Regions from separate parts of the Buttiauxella sp. BIGb0552 genome, predicted to be linked through region 2. Evidence: predicted binding sites of a transcription regulator. Region 2 holds the regulator's gene; each other region holds the start of a gene.
The links. Region 2 encodes PhoB, which activates phosphate uptake and scavenging genes when phosphate is short. Its sites were predicted from a motif close to CTGTCATAAAACTGNCNNAT; they were not measured.
Positions count from the first base shown of each region.

Region 1: the regulator PhoB is predicted to act here: its motif matches at 3,131-3,150, upstream of rpoH (RNA polymerase sigma factor RpoH).
Region 3: the regulator PhoB is predicted to act here: its motif matches at 4,859-4,878, upstream of glpT (glycerol-3-phosphate transporter).

Region 1 is NZ_SODY01000005.1:236,334-242,284, reverse strand. It holds gene ftsY (signal recognition particle-docking protein FtsY) at 1-1,325, shown strand, start outside; gene ftsE (cell division ATP-binding protein FtsE) at 1,328-1,996, shown strand; gene ftsX (permease-like cell division protein FtsX) at 1,989-3,044, shown strand; gene rpoH (RNA polymerase sigma factor RpoH) at 3,301-4,155, shown strand; gene EDF88_RS16275 (branched-chain amino acid ABC transporter substrate-binding protein) at 4,503-5,606, shown strand; gene panM (aspartate 1-decarboxylase autocleavage activator PanM) at 5,888-5,951, opposite strand, start outside.
Region 2 is NZ_SODY01000002.1:842,167-848,117, reverse strand. It holds gene sbcC (exonuclease subunit SbcC) at 1-1,872, opposite strand, end outside; gene sbcD (exonuclease subunit SbcD) at 1,869-3,086, opposite strand; gene phoB (phosphate response regulator transcription factor PhoB) at 3,298-3,987, shown strand; gene phoR (phosphate regulon sensor histidine kinase PhoR) at 4,010-5,317, shown strand; gene brnQ (branched-chain amino acid transporter carrier protein BrnQ) at 5,736-5,951, shown strand, end outside.
Region 3 is NZ_SODY01000002.1:480,082-486,032, forward strand. It holds gene nrdA (class 1a ribonucleoside-diphosphate reductase subunit alpha) at 1-1,923, shown strand, start outside; gene nrdB (class Ia ribonucleoside-diphosphate reductase subunit beta) at 1,983-3,113, shown strand; gene yfaE (class I ribonucleotide reductase maintenance protein YfaE) at 3,117-3,371, shown strand; gene glpT (glycerol-3-phosphate transporter) at 3,410-4,765, opposite strand; gene glpA (anaerobic glycerol-3-phosphate dehydrogenase subunit A) at 5,005-5,951, shown strand, end outside.

The DNA of each region.
Region 1 (5,951 bases), on a different contig from region 2:
AAGTTACCGCGCAAGCTGCGGTCGAACACGAAGAGTTGCCGGTTCCTGAAGAGATAGTCACGCCAGAAGCGGCGCAGGTTGAATCATTAGAAGAGTGGCAGCCTGAGCAAGAACCTGTCGTATCTGAAACTGTTGTCGAAGCGGTCGTTGAAGCCGAACCGGTTGTCGAGACTGAAGAACTTGTTGAACCTGAAGAGGTTGCAGTCGCTCCGGTTGAAGCTATCGCAGTTGAAGACGTCGTAGTTGAAGATATTGCGGTTGAAGAAGTTGTTATTGAAGCTCCGGTAGAAGACGTCGTTGAAGACGTTCCAGTTGCCGCCGCTATCGTTGAAGATGTTCCTGTGGACGTTGAGCCTGAAGAAACTCAGGCCGAAGAGGTCCAGCACGAACAAGAGCGACCAACCAAAGAAGGTTTCTTTGCTCGCCTTAAACGCAGCCTGATTAAAACCAAACAGAACCTCGGTTCCGGATTTATCAGTCTGTTCCGCGGCAAGAAAATCGACGATGATCTGTTTGAAGAACTCGAAGAGCAGCTGCTAATCGCTGACGTTGGTGTTGAAACCACGCGCAAAATCATCACAAATCTGACAGAAGGCGCGAGCCGTAAAGAGTTGCGTGACGCAGAAGCGTTGTACGGTCTGCTGAAAGAAGAGATGGGCGAAATACTCGCGAAAGTTGATGAGCCGCTGAAAGTTGAAGGCAAAACGCCATTCGTTATCCTCATGGTTGGCGTTAACGGCGTGGGTAAAACCACCACCATCGGTAAACTGGCTCGTCAGTTCCAGCAGGAAGGCAAGTCGGTGATGCTGGCGGCGGGTGATACCTTCCGCGCCGCTGCCGTGGAACAACTGCAGGTGTGGGGCGATCGTAACAATATTCCTGTTATTGCTCAGCACACAGGGGCTGATTCCGCCTCAGTGATTTTCGATGCCATTCAGGCCGCGAAAGCACGTAATGTCGACGTCCTTCTGGCGGATACCGCTGGGCGTTTGCAGAACAAATCGCACCTGATGGAAGAGCTGAAGAAAATTGTTCGCGTGATGAAAAAACTGGACGGGGATGCACCGCATGAGGTTATGCTCACCCTTGATGCCAGCACCGGGCAGAATGCGATTAGCCAGGCTAAATTGTTCCATGAAGCCGTTGGATTGACAGGCATTACGCTAACCAAACTCGATGGTACAGCCAAAGGCGGCGTGATTTTCTCCGTTGCCGATCAGTTTGGTATTCCGATTCGCTATATTGGCGTCGGCGAGCGTATTGAGGACTTGCGTCCGTTTAATGCGGGCGATTTTATTGAGGCACTTTTTGCCCGAGAGGATTAACAATGATTCGCTTTGAACACGTTAGTAAGGCCTATCTCGGTGGGAGACAAGCGTTGCAGGGAGTGACCTTCCATATGCAACCTGGCGAGATGGCTTTCCTGACCGGCCACTCAGGCGCGGGGAAAAGTACCCTGCTCAAGCTTATCTGCGGTATTGAGCGGCCAAGCGCCGGGAAAATTGCTTTTGGCGGCCATGATATTAGCCGCCTCAAGAGCCGCGAAGTGCCGTTCCTGCGTCGCCAGATTGGAATGATCTTCCAGGATCACCATCTGTTGATGGACAGAACCGTTTATGACAACGTGGCAATCCCGCTGATCATCGCGGGTGCCAGCGGTGAAGATATTCGCCGTCGCGTTAGTGCGGCACTGGATAAAGTCGGCCTGCTAGATAAAGCGAAGAATTTCCCGATCCAACTCTCTGGTGGTGAACAGCAGCGTGTGGGGATTGCCCGCGCTGTGGTGAACAAGCCCGCCGTGTTATTGGCGGATGAACCAACCGGTAACCTCGATGACGCACTCTCGGAAGGGATTTTGCGTCTGTTCGAAGAGTTCAACCGGGTGGGTGTAACCGTTTTGATGGCGACGCACGACATGGGGCTGATATCCCGCCGTAATTATCGCATGTTGACGTTAAGTGACGGCCATTTGCATGGAGGCCTGGCAGGTGAATAAACGCAGCGCGCTCAATCACATAAAGCGCTTCAGCAACAAGCTGGATAAAATCAACTCGCTGAATAAGCTAGGGGATTTAGGTCGCTCGGTGAAAAAACGTGGCAAAGGGCCTCAGTCGAAAAGCAAATCTCTAAAAGGTGGCGTGAACGAACAGTTCCGTTACGCCTGGCAGGGCGCTTTACAAGACCTGCGCAGCAAGCCATTAGCTACTTTCCTGACGGTGATGGTTATCGCCATCTCCCTGACGCTGCCTAGCGTGTGCTACATGGTTTACAAGAACGTGAATCAAGCTGCCACGCAGTATTATCCTTCCCCACAAATCACGGTTTACCTCGATAAAGCGCTGGATGACAATGCCGCGCAGCAAGTGGTTGGCGCGATTCAGGCAGAAGAGGGCGTCGATAAAGTTAACTATCTTTCCCGTGACGAAGCGCTGGGTGAGTTCCGCAACTGGTCGGGCTTTGGTGGCGCGCTGGATATGCTGGAAGAAAACCCGCTGCCTGCGGTTGCCGTGGTTAACCCGAAACTCGATTTCCAGACTACCGACCACCTGAACACTTTGCGTGACCGCGTCGCCCGTATTAACGGTGTAGACGAAGTGCGCATGGATGACAGCTGGTTTGCACGGCTGGCGTCGCTGACAGGCCTTGTGGGCCGCGTAGCTGCGATGATTGGTGTGCTGATGGTTGCCGCAGTGTTCCTGGTCATTGGTAACAGTGTTCGCCTGAGCATTTTTGCCCGCCGCGACTCCATCAACGTGCAGAAACTGATTGGTGCGACGGATGGATTCATCCTGCGTCCGTTTTTGTATGGCGGTGCGTTATTAGGTTTCAGCGGGGCATTTTTATCGCTGATCCTGACCGAAATTCTGGTGTGGCGGTTATCTTCTGCGGTGACAGAAGTCGCGCAAGTGTTTGGAACTAAGTTCGATCTTACCGGTTTAGGCTTCGATGAATGCCTGCTGTTACTGCTGGTGGCGTCCATGAGTGGATGGTTGGCGGCATGGATCGCAACGGTACAACATTTACGTCGTTTTACCCCAGAGTAAAAATTTTTTGATATACTTGTTCCCTGCTACGAATTACCCGTCAGCAGGGGACACGCTCCCACCTCGGTATGTGTTTCTCCTGCCCAGTTTCATAGCTCTGTCACATTTTGTGTGTAATATATGCACAGCTTTACAGTGAACTTGTGGATAACATCACTGTCTGAGTTTACTGTGGATGGTACGGTTTGGCGCTTGACGTGTGGTCAGGTGCAGCATGGTGTAGCAACCTGTACGTTAGTCTTAAGAGAGGGTTTGAATGACCAAAGAAATGCAAAATTTAGCTTTAGCCCCTGTTGGTAACCTGGAATCTTATATCCGGGCCGCTAATTCCTGGCCGATGTTAACGGCTGAGGAAGAGAAGGAGCTGGCTGAAAAGCTGCATTACCAGGGCGATCTGGAAGCAGCGAAAAGGCTGATCCTGTCTCACCTGCGCTTTGTTGTTCATATCGCTCGTAATTACTCGGGTTATGGCTTGCCGCAGGCTGACTTGATTCAGGAAGGCAACATCGGCCTGATGAAGGCTGTGCGCCGCTTTAACCCGGAAGTGGGTGTCCGTCTGGTGTCGTTCGCCGTGCACTGGATCAAAGCTGAAATTCACGAATACGTTCTGCGTAACTGGCGTATTGTGAAAGTGGCAACCACTAAAGCACAACGTAAGTTGTTCTTTAACCTGCGTAAAACTAAACAGCGTCTGGGTTGGTTCAACCAGGACGAAGTGGAAATGGTCGCCAACGAGCTGGGGGTTTCCAGCAAAGATGTCCGTGAGATGGAATCTCGCATGGCGGCGCAGGACATGACGTTCGACATGGGCAACGACGACGATTCAGACAGCGCGCCAATGGCTCCAGTGCTGTTCTTGCAGGATAAGTCTTCTAACTTTGCCGATGGCATTGAAGACGATAACTGGGAATCGCACGCGGCTGATAAACTCAGCGACGCTATGCTGGGTCTGGACGAGCGTAGCCAGGATATTATCCGTGCCCGTTGGCTCGACGAAGACAACAAAAGCACGCTGCAAGAACTGGCTGACCGCTATGGCGTTTCCGCCGAGCGTGTGCGCCAGCTTGAAAAGAACGCGATGAAAAAACTGCGCATGGCCATCGAAGCGTAAGTTATTCAGCCAGACAAAAAAAACCGCCTTTCGAGGCGGTTTTTTTATGCCCGTCACTTTCCTTCCCTATTGTGAAAAAATTGTTATTCCAAAAACCGCAAATTCGGGTATGTTTTTAACTCTGAGTGCGGCGAAGGCACACGCGGTATTCGCAAATCAAAAATAAAATCGTGCCAAAACAACACAACAATTACCCATTAGCATTCGAGTTGCAGGTAGGCGGCCAGGGAGCTTATCCCGATGAGCTTACTAAGGTAAGTGATTCGGGTAAGTGAGTGCAGCCAACACCCCTGCAGCTTGAAGGATGATGGGTAAATACCAATCACAACAAAAATGGGGATCTCAGGATGAACATGAAGGGCAAAGCGTTATTGGCTGGTTGTATTGCGCTTGCGATGAGCAACGCGGCATTTGCTAAGGACATCAAAGTAGCGGTAGTTGGGGCGATGTCTGGCCCGGTTGCACAGTATGGCGACCAGGAGTTTACCGGTGCAGAACAAGCGGTTGCTGACATTAATGCCAAAGGCGGCATCAAAGGCGACAAACTGGTTATCACTAAATACGACGATGCTTGTGACCCGAAACAAGCGGTAGCGGTCGCCAACAAAGTGGTTAACGACGGCATCAAATATGTTATCGGTCACCTGTGTTCTTCTTCCACTCAGCCTGCGTCTGACATCTACGAAGACGAAGGTATTCTGATGATCACACCAGCGGCAACAGCGCCTGAGCTGACCGCGCGCGGTTACAAACTGACAATGCGCACCACCGGCCTGGACTCCGATCAGGGCCCAACGGCGGCAAAATACATCCTTGAGCATGTAAAACCGAAAAATATCGCGGTAATTCATGACAAGCAGCAGTATGGCGAAGGCCTGGCGCGCTCCGTTCAGGACAACCTGAAAAAAGCGGGCGCTAACGTGGTGTTCTTTGACGGTATCACCGCAGGCGAGAAAGACTTCTCAACGCTGGTGGCACGCCTGAAGAAAGAGAACATCGACTTCGTTTACTACGGTGGCTACCACCCTGAAATGGGCCAGATCCTGCGTCAGTCTCGTGCAGCAGGCCTGAAAACTCAGTTCATGGGTCCAGAAGGTGTGGCGAACGTTTCGCTGTCTAACATCGCGGGTGAATCAGCCGAAGGCTTGTTAGTGACTAAGCCGAAGAACTACGACCAGGTTCCGGCGAACAAACCGGTTGTAGATGCGATTAAAGCGAAGAAACAAGATCCAAGTGGTGCGTTCGTATGGACCACATACGCAGCACTGCAATCTCTGGCTGCAGGCCTGAACAAGTCAGAAGATCCGGCTGAAATCGCGACGTACCTGAAAGGCGCAACGGTTGATACTGTAATGGGTCCGTTGAGCTGGGATCAGAAGGGTGACCTGAAAGGGTTCGAGTTTGGTGTGTTTACCTGGCATGCGAACGGTACTGCTACCGACGCCAAATAATTTATCGGGCACCTTTCGCGCCGCAGATGCGTTGGCTGCGTTGTTACTCGGCCCATCCTTGGGCCTCGCCCTTGTAGGGCCGCTGCAAGCAGCGTTCAAATCTGTTCCTGACAGATTTGTTAACCCCGGTCACTTACTGGAGTAAGCTCCCGGGGATTTCACAACTTGCCGCCTTCCTGCAACGCGAAATGCTTCGATAAACGGGGGAGCGATAACAATTACAGTTATATCCCCCCATTTTTGTAGGTCGGATAAGCGAAGCGTCATCCGACGCTTCTATATCACTTTCCCCAACCGCTATTCTCAGCAGTAAACCCTACCGCTTCCATAAACGCATTCATCACA
Region 2 (5,951 bases):
CTGTTCTTCCAGCACAATGCGCTGGCTAAGCTGATGCAGCTGCTGTTCGCGCTGCTCCTCACTTTCGAGCCAGTGCTGAATATCATCTTCGGGTGCCAGCACCAATTGCAGGCTGGCGCACAGTTGTTGCCAGTGAGCGCGCAGCTCGTTTTCTTCTTCATCCAGGGTCTTGATGGTATGAATCAGGTTTTCACGTTGTTTGCGCTGTGTATCAAGCTGGCCTTTCATCGCAAAGCCCGCTTCTGCAAGGCTTGCTACTTCCAGTTTTAATTTATCCAGGCGCTGCTGGTTTTCACCTGGTTGTATCGCCTGGTAATCAGCGACCGCCGGGTGTTGCGTGGAGCCGCACAGTGGGCAAGGTTGCTCAGGTTGCAAAAGGGCGCGTTCAGCTTCCAGGCTGACAATGCGTTTTTCCAATTCGCATACTTTCTCCAAATCACTCTCATGTTGGCGGCGTTCTTTATATTGCTGGCGTTTAAGCACCAGCTGCGCATCGCCTTCGGTAATCTGTTTCTCAAGAATGGCGAGCTCTTGTTGCTGAAGAGCTTTGCGCTTGAGTAATGAGGAGAGCTGCGGTTGAAGCGTTGCAAGCCTCTGGCGCTGAGGGCGCGCGGCAATCGTCGTCTGTAAATGAGCACTAACTTCATCTGCGCTAAGAGACAATTCAATGACAGGCAGCAGAGCGAGTTTTTTCTGGCTGGCATCGATATCTCGTTGCAAAGTTTGTAGCTGAGTGGCATCACGCTGTTGCTGGCTGAAAGCCATGCGCCAGCCTGCCAGTTCTGCCCCCCACAAGCGAAAATGTCCGTGGGTTTTCAGCCAATCCTGAAGCTGAGTATCCTCTTCAGTCAGTTTTGCAGCCTGGCTTGCTGCTGCGAGCCGTGTCTGCTGGCGGCGTGCCTTTGTCTGAAGTAAGCGAGTGTTCACTTCCTCAGTTTTAATGCGCGTGGCTTGTAGAGTGGTTTGTAATTCCTGTAACCGTTTCCAGTCCGGGCGCAGTTTTTCTGCGGGTTGCGCTCGGGTGAGTTTTTCTAACTGCGGTGCCGCCTCTGTTATTGCGAGGGTTGCAGCATTCAAGGCCTGTTGGGTCTGTGTATGCTTCTGTGTGAGCTGTGAAAGCAGGCCGAGCCACTGCTGGTGTTGCTGGAGTTTAAGTTGTTCTGCAAGCTGTACTTTTTCTTCAGTAGTAAGTGCCTGCAAACTCTCAGCAAGCTGCTGGCGCTGCTCTTCGCTCAATAACGCTACACCCGCAGCCTGGGCTTGCAGGTTCTCAAGTTGGCTGCGCACATTTTTATGATTTTCGAACACTGCCGCAGAAACGGTGCCGTAAATTTCAGTGCCGGTCAGTTCTTCGAGCAGCGAGGCACGGTCATTGGCATCGGCATTTAAAAAGGCAGCGAACTGCCCTTGGGATAGCATCATCGAACGGGTAAAGCGGTCGTAATCCAGCCCGGTCAATTTGGCGGTGATCTCGAGCTTATCTTTGACCTTATCGGCGACTATTTTGCCGCTGGCTACTTCTGCCAGCTCCACACGCGGGGCTTGTAGATTGCCGTTTACCGCGTTGCGTGCCCGGTTCTGGCTCCAGAATGCGCGGTAGGCAACACCTTTTACTTCAAACTCCACTTCCGCCAGACATTCGGCTGTATCGCGAGTCATCAGATCATTTTGCGACTGTGAGACGGTATTGAGGCGCGGCGTCTTGTGATAAAGCGCGAGGCAGATAGCATCGAGCAGCGTGGTTTTCCCCGCACCAGTTGGCCCGGTTATAGCAAACAATCCGTTGCTGGCAAAAGGCTCGCTGGTGAAATCAATTTTCCATTCCCCTTTCAGGGAGTTGAGGTTTTTTAACCGTAGGCTAAGGATTTTCATGCCTGTTCCTCCGTGTCATGCAGACTGGCAACGGTTTGAGCAAACAGGGTGCGCAAGCGCTGCGCACGCTCCTCGGTGGTCTCTTCCTGAACCAGGCGGCGTTCAAAAACTTCCTCAACGGTGAGTTCACTCAGGGTTTCTTTATGCTGCTGGGCGATAACGCGTTCGCGCTGCTCACGGCTACGGCGCAGCAACACCACTTCTACTGGCAGCGTTTCGGTGATTTGCTGGATATGGCGTTGCATATCATGCAGGTATTCATCGGTGGCGATTTCGATATCCAGCCACACTTTGGGTTCTGCCGGGGCATCGCGCCACTGTTCTAGTTGCTGTTCAATTTCAGACAGCGAGCCTTTGATAACCGCTAACGGCTGGCTAACTGGAACAGTCAGTGGGGTGACCTCATGAAGTTTACCCTCGGCAAACTCAACCAGATAAACGCTCTTGGTCTTGCCGGTTTCGTCAAAACTTAGCGGAATAGGTGAACCGCTGTAACGGATATGTTCGGTGCCGCCAATTAATTGCGCACGATGAATATGGCCAAGCGCTATGTAATCGGCATTCGGGAAATGCTGCGCCGGGAAGGCATCAAGCGTGCCAATATAGATGTCACGCACTGCATCGCTTTTTGTCACGCCGACGGTCGTTAAATGCCCGGTGGCGATAATCGGCAGCTTCGCGTCAGCGCGCAAATCGCAGGCTGCGCGATAACACTGCTGATAATGTTCGCTAATGGCTTCCATTAAAGAACGCTGTTTTTCATGGCCGGACAGCCCCGCCTGGCTGCTTTGAATATCGCGTGGGCGCAAAAACGGGATTGGGCACAGAATCGCACCCGCCTGGCCGCTTTTGGTATTGAGCCGGATAGCTTGCTGGCTTGCATCATGGCGGGCACTGGCAATCACATATGTATTCAGGCAGGCCATAAGCTCGCGGGATTCGTTGAGCGTCGCCACTGAATCATGGTTTCCTGCCAGCACCACGAGCGAGCATCCCGTCGCCTGGAGTTGCACCACAAAGCGGTTATACAGTTCTCGCGCATAGCTTGGCGGTGAGCCGGTATCAAAAATATCACCCGCAACGATTATGGCATCCACATCATTTTCAACGGCAGCTTTGAGCAGCCATTCAAGAAAAGCCTGGTGCTCAGGACCGCGACTTTTGGTATAAAAATTTTGACCAAGATGCCAGTCTGATGTGTGAATTATGCGCATGACCTGTCCGGTGGCTTAAAAATGAAGTCCCGATTATATACACGTCGCCCTTGAAGATGCAGGGGCAAGGCGAAAACGGCATATGTCTCTGTGTCATAAATGAAATTGATGGGTTGCTGAACAGTCATTTTTTTCATAAATCTGTCATAAATCTGACGCATAATGGCACCGCATTGAAACAACAATAATTATTCCCTGGACAAGACAAATCATGGCGAAACGCATTCTGGTCGTAGAAGATGAAGCTCCAATCCGCGAGATGGTCAGTTTTGTGCTTGAGCAAAACGGTTTTCAGCCAGTTGAAGCGGAAGATTATGACAGTGCAGTGAACTTGCTTATCGAACCTTTCCCCGATCTGATTCTGCTGGACTGGATGCTGCCAGGCGGCTCCGGTATTCAGTTTATTAAGCACCTGAAACGTGAAGCTATGACGCGTGATATACCGGTGATGATGCTGACTGCGCGTGGGGAAGAGGAAGACCGTGTGCGAGGTCTCGAAGTCGGGGCCGATGACTATATTACTAAGCCGTTTTCTCCGAAAGAGTTGGTGGCGCGTATTAAAGCTGTGATGCGCCGTATCTCTCCGATGGCGGTAGAAGAAGTGATCGATATGCAGGGGCTGATTCTAGACCCGTCGTCGCATCGCGTGATGACCGGGGAAAACCCATTGGATATGGGGCCAACAGAATTTAAGCTACTGCACTTCTTTATGACACACCCGGAGCGGGTGTATAGCCGTGAACAATTGCTCAATCATGTATGGGGCACCAATGTTTATGTCGAAGACCGAACGGTTGACGTACATATTCGTCGGTTACGCAAAGCGCTCGAACATAGTGGACATGACAGAATGGTACAAACAGTACGCGGTACGGGTTATCGGTTCTCAACCCGCTTTTAATTCCTTATCAGGAGAGTGACGCGTGCTGGAACGGTTGTCATGGAAAAGGCTGGTACTGGAGCTGGTGCTCTGTTGTATACCGGCCGTCATTTTAGGCCTTATTTTTGGCCATTTACCGTGGTTTTTATTACTGGCAGTCACTGGGCTGCTGGTTTGGCATTTCTGGAATCTGCTGCGTCTGTCGTGGTGGTTGTGGGTTGATCGCAGCATGACACCTCCGCCGGGGCGGGGGAGTTGGGACCCGCTGTTGTACGGCCTGCATCAGATGCAACTGCGTAATAAAAAGCGCCGAAAAGAATTAGGCAATTTGATTAAGCGCTTTCGTAGCGGTGCAGAATCATTGCCCGATGCGGTCGTACTGACCACCGAAGAAGGGACGATTTTTTGGTGTAATGGACTTGCTCAACAATTATTGGGACTGCGTTGGCCGGATGATAACGGGCAGAACATCCTTAACTTGCTGCGTTACCCTGAATTTACCCGCTATTTGTCGCAGAAAGATTTTGCTCGCCCGCTGACACTGGTACTCAATAATGGCCGCCATCTGGAATTTCGCGTAATGCCTTATAGCGACGAACAGTGGCTGCTGGTGGCGCGTGATGTGACTCAGATGCACCAGCTTGAAGGGGCGCGTCGCAACTTCTTTGCCAACGTCAGCCATGAACTGCGTACACCGTTAACGGTGCTGCAAGGTTATCTGGAGATGATGCAGGATCAAACCCTTGAAGGCCCGCTGCGCGAGAAAGCGTTGGGCACGATGCGCGAACAAACCTCGCGTATGGAAGGGCTGGTTAAGCAGCTTCTCACGTTGTCAAAAATTGAAGCTGCACCCGCGATGGTGCTCAATGAAAAGATTGATGTGCCACTGATGTTGCGTGTGGTGGAGCGCGAAGCGCAAACTCTCAGCCAGCAAAGACAGACGTTACAGTTTGATATTGATCCGGCTTTAAAAGTGTTTGGTAATGAAGAACAATTGCGCAGTGCGATTTCAAACCTCGTTTATAACGCCGTAAACCATACGCCAGATGGCACACATATTACCGTGAGCTGGAAACGGGCTGCGGGTGGGGCGTGCTTTAGCGTTGCGGACACGGGACCGGGCATTTCAGCCGAACACATTCCACGCCTGACCGAGCGTTTCTACCGCGTGGATAAAGCGCGTTCACGGCAAACCGGTGGCAGCGGGCTGGGGCTTGCGATAGTGAAACATGCCTTGAGCCATCATGATGCGCGTCTTCATATTGAAAGCCAGCCGGGTAAAGGAACGACCTTTTCCTTTGTACTGCCTGAGCGTCTTATCGTTAACGAAAAAGTGGTTCAGCCAGAGTAGCTTGCTCTGGCTGTGTCAAAAACACTTTCCACAGGCCAGTCTTCTGGTCTGTGTTTTTTTTGCTCAGATGTAAATCAATAATCCTCGATTGGTTGTAATTTGACCGCACAAACGACCATGATATTTTCTGATGGATAAACTTATCCTCTAACTTTCTGGCTAATTTAAGGATATCAATCTGGTTTTTGGATCCCTTCTTGCCTTCAAACGCTATAAGCGTTTTAATTGCGCCCCTGTAATTGGTAGACCGACTGGATTTGAGTGGTAATTCAAACAACTATTCTTCTCCACCGATCCAGGAAAGGATTTTCCGCTGTCGTAACTACCAATTGCCGCTTTTATGCCGAGTTAACCCGTATAAAAATTTGAATATTTTCAAAACTTTCAACACCACACATCCACAGGCTGTATAAATTTTATGACTCATCATTTGAAATCTCGAGACATCCTCGCACTGGGCTTTATGACCTTTGCGCTGTTTGTCGGAGCAGGCAATATCATTTTCCCGCCAATGGTGGGTTTACAGGCTGGTGAGCATGTCTGGATTGCCTCCCTTGGCTTCCTGGTCACCGCAGTTGGCCTGCCCGTTCTGACTATTGTCGCTATCGCTCGTGTTGGTGGTGGTATTGATAGC
Region 3 (5,951 bases), 360 kb from region 2:
GACTACACGGAAGAAGAGTTCAAGCAGATGGACGATTACATCGACCATGAGCGCGACATGAGCTTCTCCTACGCGGCTGTAAAACAGCTCGAAGGTAAGTATCTGGTTCAGAACCGTGTCACCGGCGAAATCTACGAAAGCGCACAGTTCCTTTATATTCTGGTTGCCGCGTGTCTGTTCTCCGGCTATCCGCGTGAAACCCGTCTGAGCTACGTGAAACGTTTTTACGATGCGGTTTCCTTGTTCAAAATTTCTCTGCCTACGCCAATTATGTCAGGCGTGCGCACCCCTACTCGCCAGTTCAGCTCTTGTGTACTGATCGAGTGCGGCGACAGTCTGGACTCCATCAACGCCACTTCCAGCGCGATTGTGAAGTATGTTTCCCAACGAGCAGGCATCGGCATCAACGCCGGTCGTATCCGTGCGCTGGGTAGCCCAATTCGCGGCGGTGAAGCGTTCCACACTGGCTGTATCCCGTTCTACAAACACTTCCAGACCGCAGTGAAATCCTGTTCTCAGGGCGGCGTGCGTGGCGGTGCTGCGACACTGTTCTACCCAATGTGGCACCTGGAAGTTGAAAGCCTGTTGGTACTGAAAAACAACCGTGGTGTTGAAGGCAACCGCGTCCGTCATATGGACTACGGTGTGCAAATCAACAAACTGATGTACACCCGTTTGCTCAAAGGCGAAGACATCACACTGTTCAGCCCGTCTGACGTTCCAGGTCTGTATGACGCATTCTTTGCCGACCAGGAAAAGTTCGAGCAGCTGTACACCAAATACGAAAAAGACGACAGCATCCGTAAGCAACGTGTGAAAGCGGTTGAGCTGTTCTCACTGATGATGCAAGAGCGTGCCTCAACTGGCCGTATCTACATTCAGAACGTTGACCACTGCAACACCCACAGCCCGTTTGACCCGGCTATCGCACCAGTTCGCCAGTCTAACCTGTGCCTGGAAATCGCGCTGCCGACCAAACCACTGAATGACATCAACGACGAAGACGGTGAAATTGCGCTGTGTACGCTGTCAGCATTCAACCTGGGCGCTATCAACAGCCTTGATGAGCTGGAAGAGTTAGCGATTCTGGCAGTACGCGCTCTGGATGCGCTGCTGGATTACCAGGACTACCCAATCGTTGCCGCTAAACGTGGTGCGATGGGTCGCCGTACTCTGGGTGTGGGCGTGATTAACTTCGCTTACTACCTGGCGAAGAATGGCGTTCGTTACTCCGATGGCAGCGCCAACAACCTGACGCACAAAACCTTCGAAGCGATTCAGTATTACCTGCTGAAAGCCTCGAACGAACTGGCGAAAGAGCAAGGCCCTTGCCTGTGGTTCAACGAAACCACCTATGCAAAAGGCATTCTGCCAATCGACACTTATAAGAAAGACCTGGATGTGATCAGCAATGAGCCGCTGCATCTGGACTGGGAAGCGCTTCGTGAGTCAATCAAGACCCACGGCCTGCGTAACTCAACACTTTCTGCTTTGATGCCGTCTGAAACCTCTTCACAGATTTCTAACGCTACCAACGGTATCGAGCCACCGCGCGGCCATATCAGCATTAAAGCGTCAAAAGACGGTATCCTGCGCCAGGTTGTGCCAGATTACGAAACGCTGAAAGACAACTATGAGCTGCTATGGGATCTGCCGAATAATGACGGTTACCTGCAATTAGTGGGTCTGATGCAGAAGTTTATCGACCAGTCGATCTCTGCAAACACCAACTATGACCCAACACGCTTCGCGTCTGGTAAAGTGCCGATGCAGCAGTTGCTGAAAGATTTGCTCACTGCTTATAAATTCGGTGTTAAAACGCTTTATTATCAGAACACCCGCGACGGTGCGGAAGATGCGCAAGACGACCTGGCGCCTTCAATCCAGGACGATGGCTGCGAAAGCGGCGCATGTAAAATCTAACTTAAAATCCCCTCACCTTGCTGAGGGGATTTTTTCGACGCATTACAGGATTTAACCTCATGGCTTACACCACTTTTTCACAGACGAAAAACGATCAGCTTGCAGAACCGATGTTCTTTGGCCAGTCGGTTAACGTGGCTCGCTACGATCAGCAAAAATATGACATCTTCGAAAAGCTGATTGAAAAGCAACTCTCCTTCTTCTGGCGTCCGGAAGAAGTGGACGTTTCCCGTGACCGTATCGACTATCAGGCGCTGCCCGATCACGAAAAACACATTTTCATCAGCAACCTGAAATACCAGACTCTGCTGGACTCCATTCAGGGCCGCAGCCCGAACGTGGCTCTGCTGCCGCTGATTTCCATCCCTGAGTTGGAAACCTGGGTTGAAACGTGGGCGTTTTCCGAAACCATCCATTCACGCTCTTACACCCATATCATCCGTAATATCGTTAACGATCCGGCGATTGTGTTTGACGATATCGTTACTAACCAGGAAATCTTAAAGCGCGCAAAAGATATCTCCGGTTACTACGACCGACTGATTGAGATGACTAGCTACTGGCATCTGCTGGGTGAAGGTACGCACAACGTGAACGGCAAAACCGTGACCGTGAACCTGCGTGCACTCAAGCGCCAACTCTATTTATGCCTGATGAGCGTTAACGCACTAGAAGCGATTCGCTTCTATGTCAGCTTTGCCTGCTCCTTCGCATTCGCCGAGCGCGAACTGATGGAAGGCAACGCGAAAATCATCAAACTGATTGCCCGTGACGAAGCGCTGCACCTGACCGGGACTCAGCACATGCTGAACCTGATGCGCTCCGGTGAAGACGATCCTGAAATGGCGGAAATCGCCCAGGAATGCCGCCAGGAATGCTACGACCTGTTCGTACTGGCTGCCGAGCAAGAAAAAGAGTGGGCAAGCTATCTGTTCCGCGACGGTTCGATGATCGGTCTGAACAAAGATATTCTCTGCCAGTATGTTGATTACATTACCAACATCCGTATGCAGGCAGTTGGCCTGGACCTGCCATTTAAAACGCGCTCTAACCCAATCCCATGGATTAACGCCTGGCTGGTGTCTGACAACGTGCAGGTTGCACCGCAAGAAGTGGAAGTGAGCTCTTATCTGGTCGGTCAGATTGATTCGAACGTTAACACCGACGATTTAAGCGATTTCCAGCTGTAATTTATGAGCCGTATTACGCTACGAATCACCGGAGCACAACTCCTGTGTGAAGAAGAACATCCTTCCCTGCTGGCGACGCTGGAATCTCACCAGGTCGCCGTGGAATATCAGTGCCGGGAAGGTTATTGCGGCTCCTGTCGTATCCGGTTGACGGCAGGCGAAGTGAAGTGGCTTACCGAACCGCTGGCGTTTATCCAGCCCGGTGAAATACTGCCCTGCTGCTGCCAGGCGCAGGGCGATATTGAGATAGAGATGTAAAAAAAACCTCCCGCTGGAGGTTTTTTATTTTCTGGGGATTACTGACCTTCCCGCGCTTTCATTTCCTGGTGATGTTTGTTTTCACCCACCATCACCACCAGCAGCAGAATCACGGCCATAATACTGCCGCCTATCATCACCATAAAGCCGCCGTCCCAGCCAAAGAAATCAACGGTATAACCGACAATGGCACTCGCGGCGACCGACCCACCGAGGTAGCCGAACAAGCCAGTGAAGCCCGCTGCCGTTCCCGCGGCTTTTTTCGGTGCCAGTTCCAGCGCGTGCAGGCCAATCAGCATCACCGGTCCGTAGATCAGGAAGCCAATCACAATCATACACGCCATATCCACACTCGGATTTCCCGGCGGGTTCAGCCAGTACACAATGGTCGCAATCGTCACCAGAATCATAAAGAACACACCGGTTGCGCCGCGGTTGCCTCTGAACACTTTGTCCGACATCCAGCCACACAGCAGCGTGCCAGGGATCCCGGCGTATTCATAAAGGAAATAAGCCCAGGATGATTTATCCAGCGCGAAGTGCTTCACTTCTTTCAAATACGTTGGCGACCAGTCGAGAATGCCGTAACGCAGCAAGTAGACAAAAACGTTAGCAATGGCGATGTACCACAGCAGGCGGTTAGGGAAAACGTACTGCATGAAGATCTGTTTAGCCGTCAGTTCCTCTTCCGTTTTGTCGTTGTAGTCGTCCGGGTAATCGTTTTTGTACTCTTCGATTGGCGGCAAGCCGCAGGATTGCGGGGTATCGCGCATTAATGCAAAGGCAATCAATGCCACCAGAATCGCCGCAAAGGCTGGCATATAAAGTGCCGCATGCCAGTCGTTAAACCACGCCATCCCGAGTAAGAACAGCAATGGCGGCAAACCCCCACCCACGTTATGTGCGCAGTTCCAGACAGAAACAATTCCGCCACGCTCTTTCTTGGACCACCAGTGCACCATGGTGCGCCCACACGGCGGCCAGCCCATGCCCTGGAACCAGCCACATAAGAACAGCAGCACAAACATCACTGCGATGCTCGATGTCGCCCATGGCACAAATCCCATGAATAGCATGACTAACGACGCCAGAATTAAACCGGCGGGTAAGAAAACTCGCGGATTAGAGCGGTCAGAAACCGACCCCATGATGAATTTTGAAAAGCCGTAGGCGATAGAAATACCAGAAAGCGCGAATCCTAAATCCCCTCGCGAGAAACCTTGCTCAATCAAGTAGGGCATCGCCAGGGTGAAGTTTTTACGCACCAGATAGTAGGCCGCGTAACCGAAGAAAATACCCATAAAGATTTGCCAGCGCAGGCGTTTATAAGTTGGATCTATGTGCTCGCTTTTCAGCCGTGGCTGATGGGCGGTAGGTTTGAAAATGCTCAGCATAAATGCCTCCGTGGCAGGTTTTATCAGGCAATGTTCTTTTGCGAGCGCATGGTAAGAATTATCCCGTCTGGTTAGTGTGAAACACCCCGCAAATTATTACATTTTTATTACAAACTATCGAAATAGTGCATGGCATCACACTTCACTTTCGATTTATGCTCGAATTTGCTCGATATCAAACATTGATAATCTTTTCTGTGGCTGAATAGCGTTCAAGAGGTTCTTTCCAGGAGAAGCGCATGAACGCGGATAGCAAAGAAAGGGATGTCATTATTATTGGTGGAGGTGCAACGGGTGCCGGGATTGCCCGCGACTGTGCGCGACGCGGGTTACGCACGCTACTACTGGAAAGGCATGATATCGCCACCGGTGCGACAGGCCGAAACCATGGCTTACTCCACAGCGGCGCGCGATACGCCATGACAGATAGCGAATCAGCCCGCGAGTGTATTGAAGAAAACCGCATCCTTAAACGCATTGCTCGCCACTGTATTGAGCGCACAGACGGGTTGTTTATCACCCTTCCTGAAGATGATTTAGCCTTGCAGAGCATGTTTATTGCTGCGTGCCAGGACGCCGGAATCAATGCTCAACAGCTCGATCCTAAAGAAGCATTACGGATAGAACCTGCGGCCAATCCTGCGCTTATCGGTGCGGTTCGCGTGCCGGATGGAACTGTCGACCCCTTCCGCCTGACCGCCGCCAATATGCTCGATGCCAGAGAACATGGCGCAGAAATTCTTACCGGGCAGGAGGTTACCGGGTTGATTCGCCAGGGCAGTCGCGTAATGGGTGTCAGGGTCTACAACCACCAGAGCCATCAACGCCACGATTTATATGCAAATATCGTCGTCAATGCTGCCGGGATCTGGGGGCAGCGTATCGCTGAATATGCTGATTTAAGTATTCGTATGCTGCCTGCAAAAGGCTCGTTGCTGATACTCGGGCATCGCATCAACAATATGGTGATCAACCGCTGCCGCAAACCTGCTGATGCCGATATTCTGGTGCCCGGCGATACCATTTCGCTGATTGGTACCACGTCAACACCTGTTGAGTACGACCAAATCGACAATATGCGCGTCACACCGCAAGAGGTCGATATCCTGATTCGTGAAGGGTCTAAACTTGCGCCCAAACTAGCAGCCACCCGCATTTTGCGTGCCTATGCTGGCGTTCGCCCACT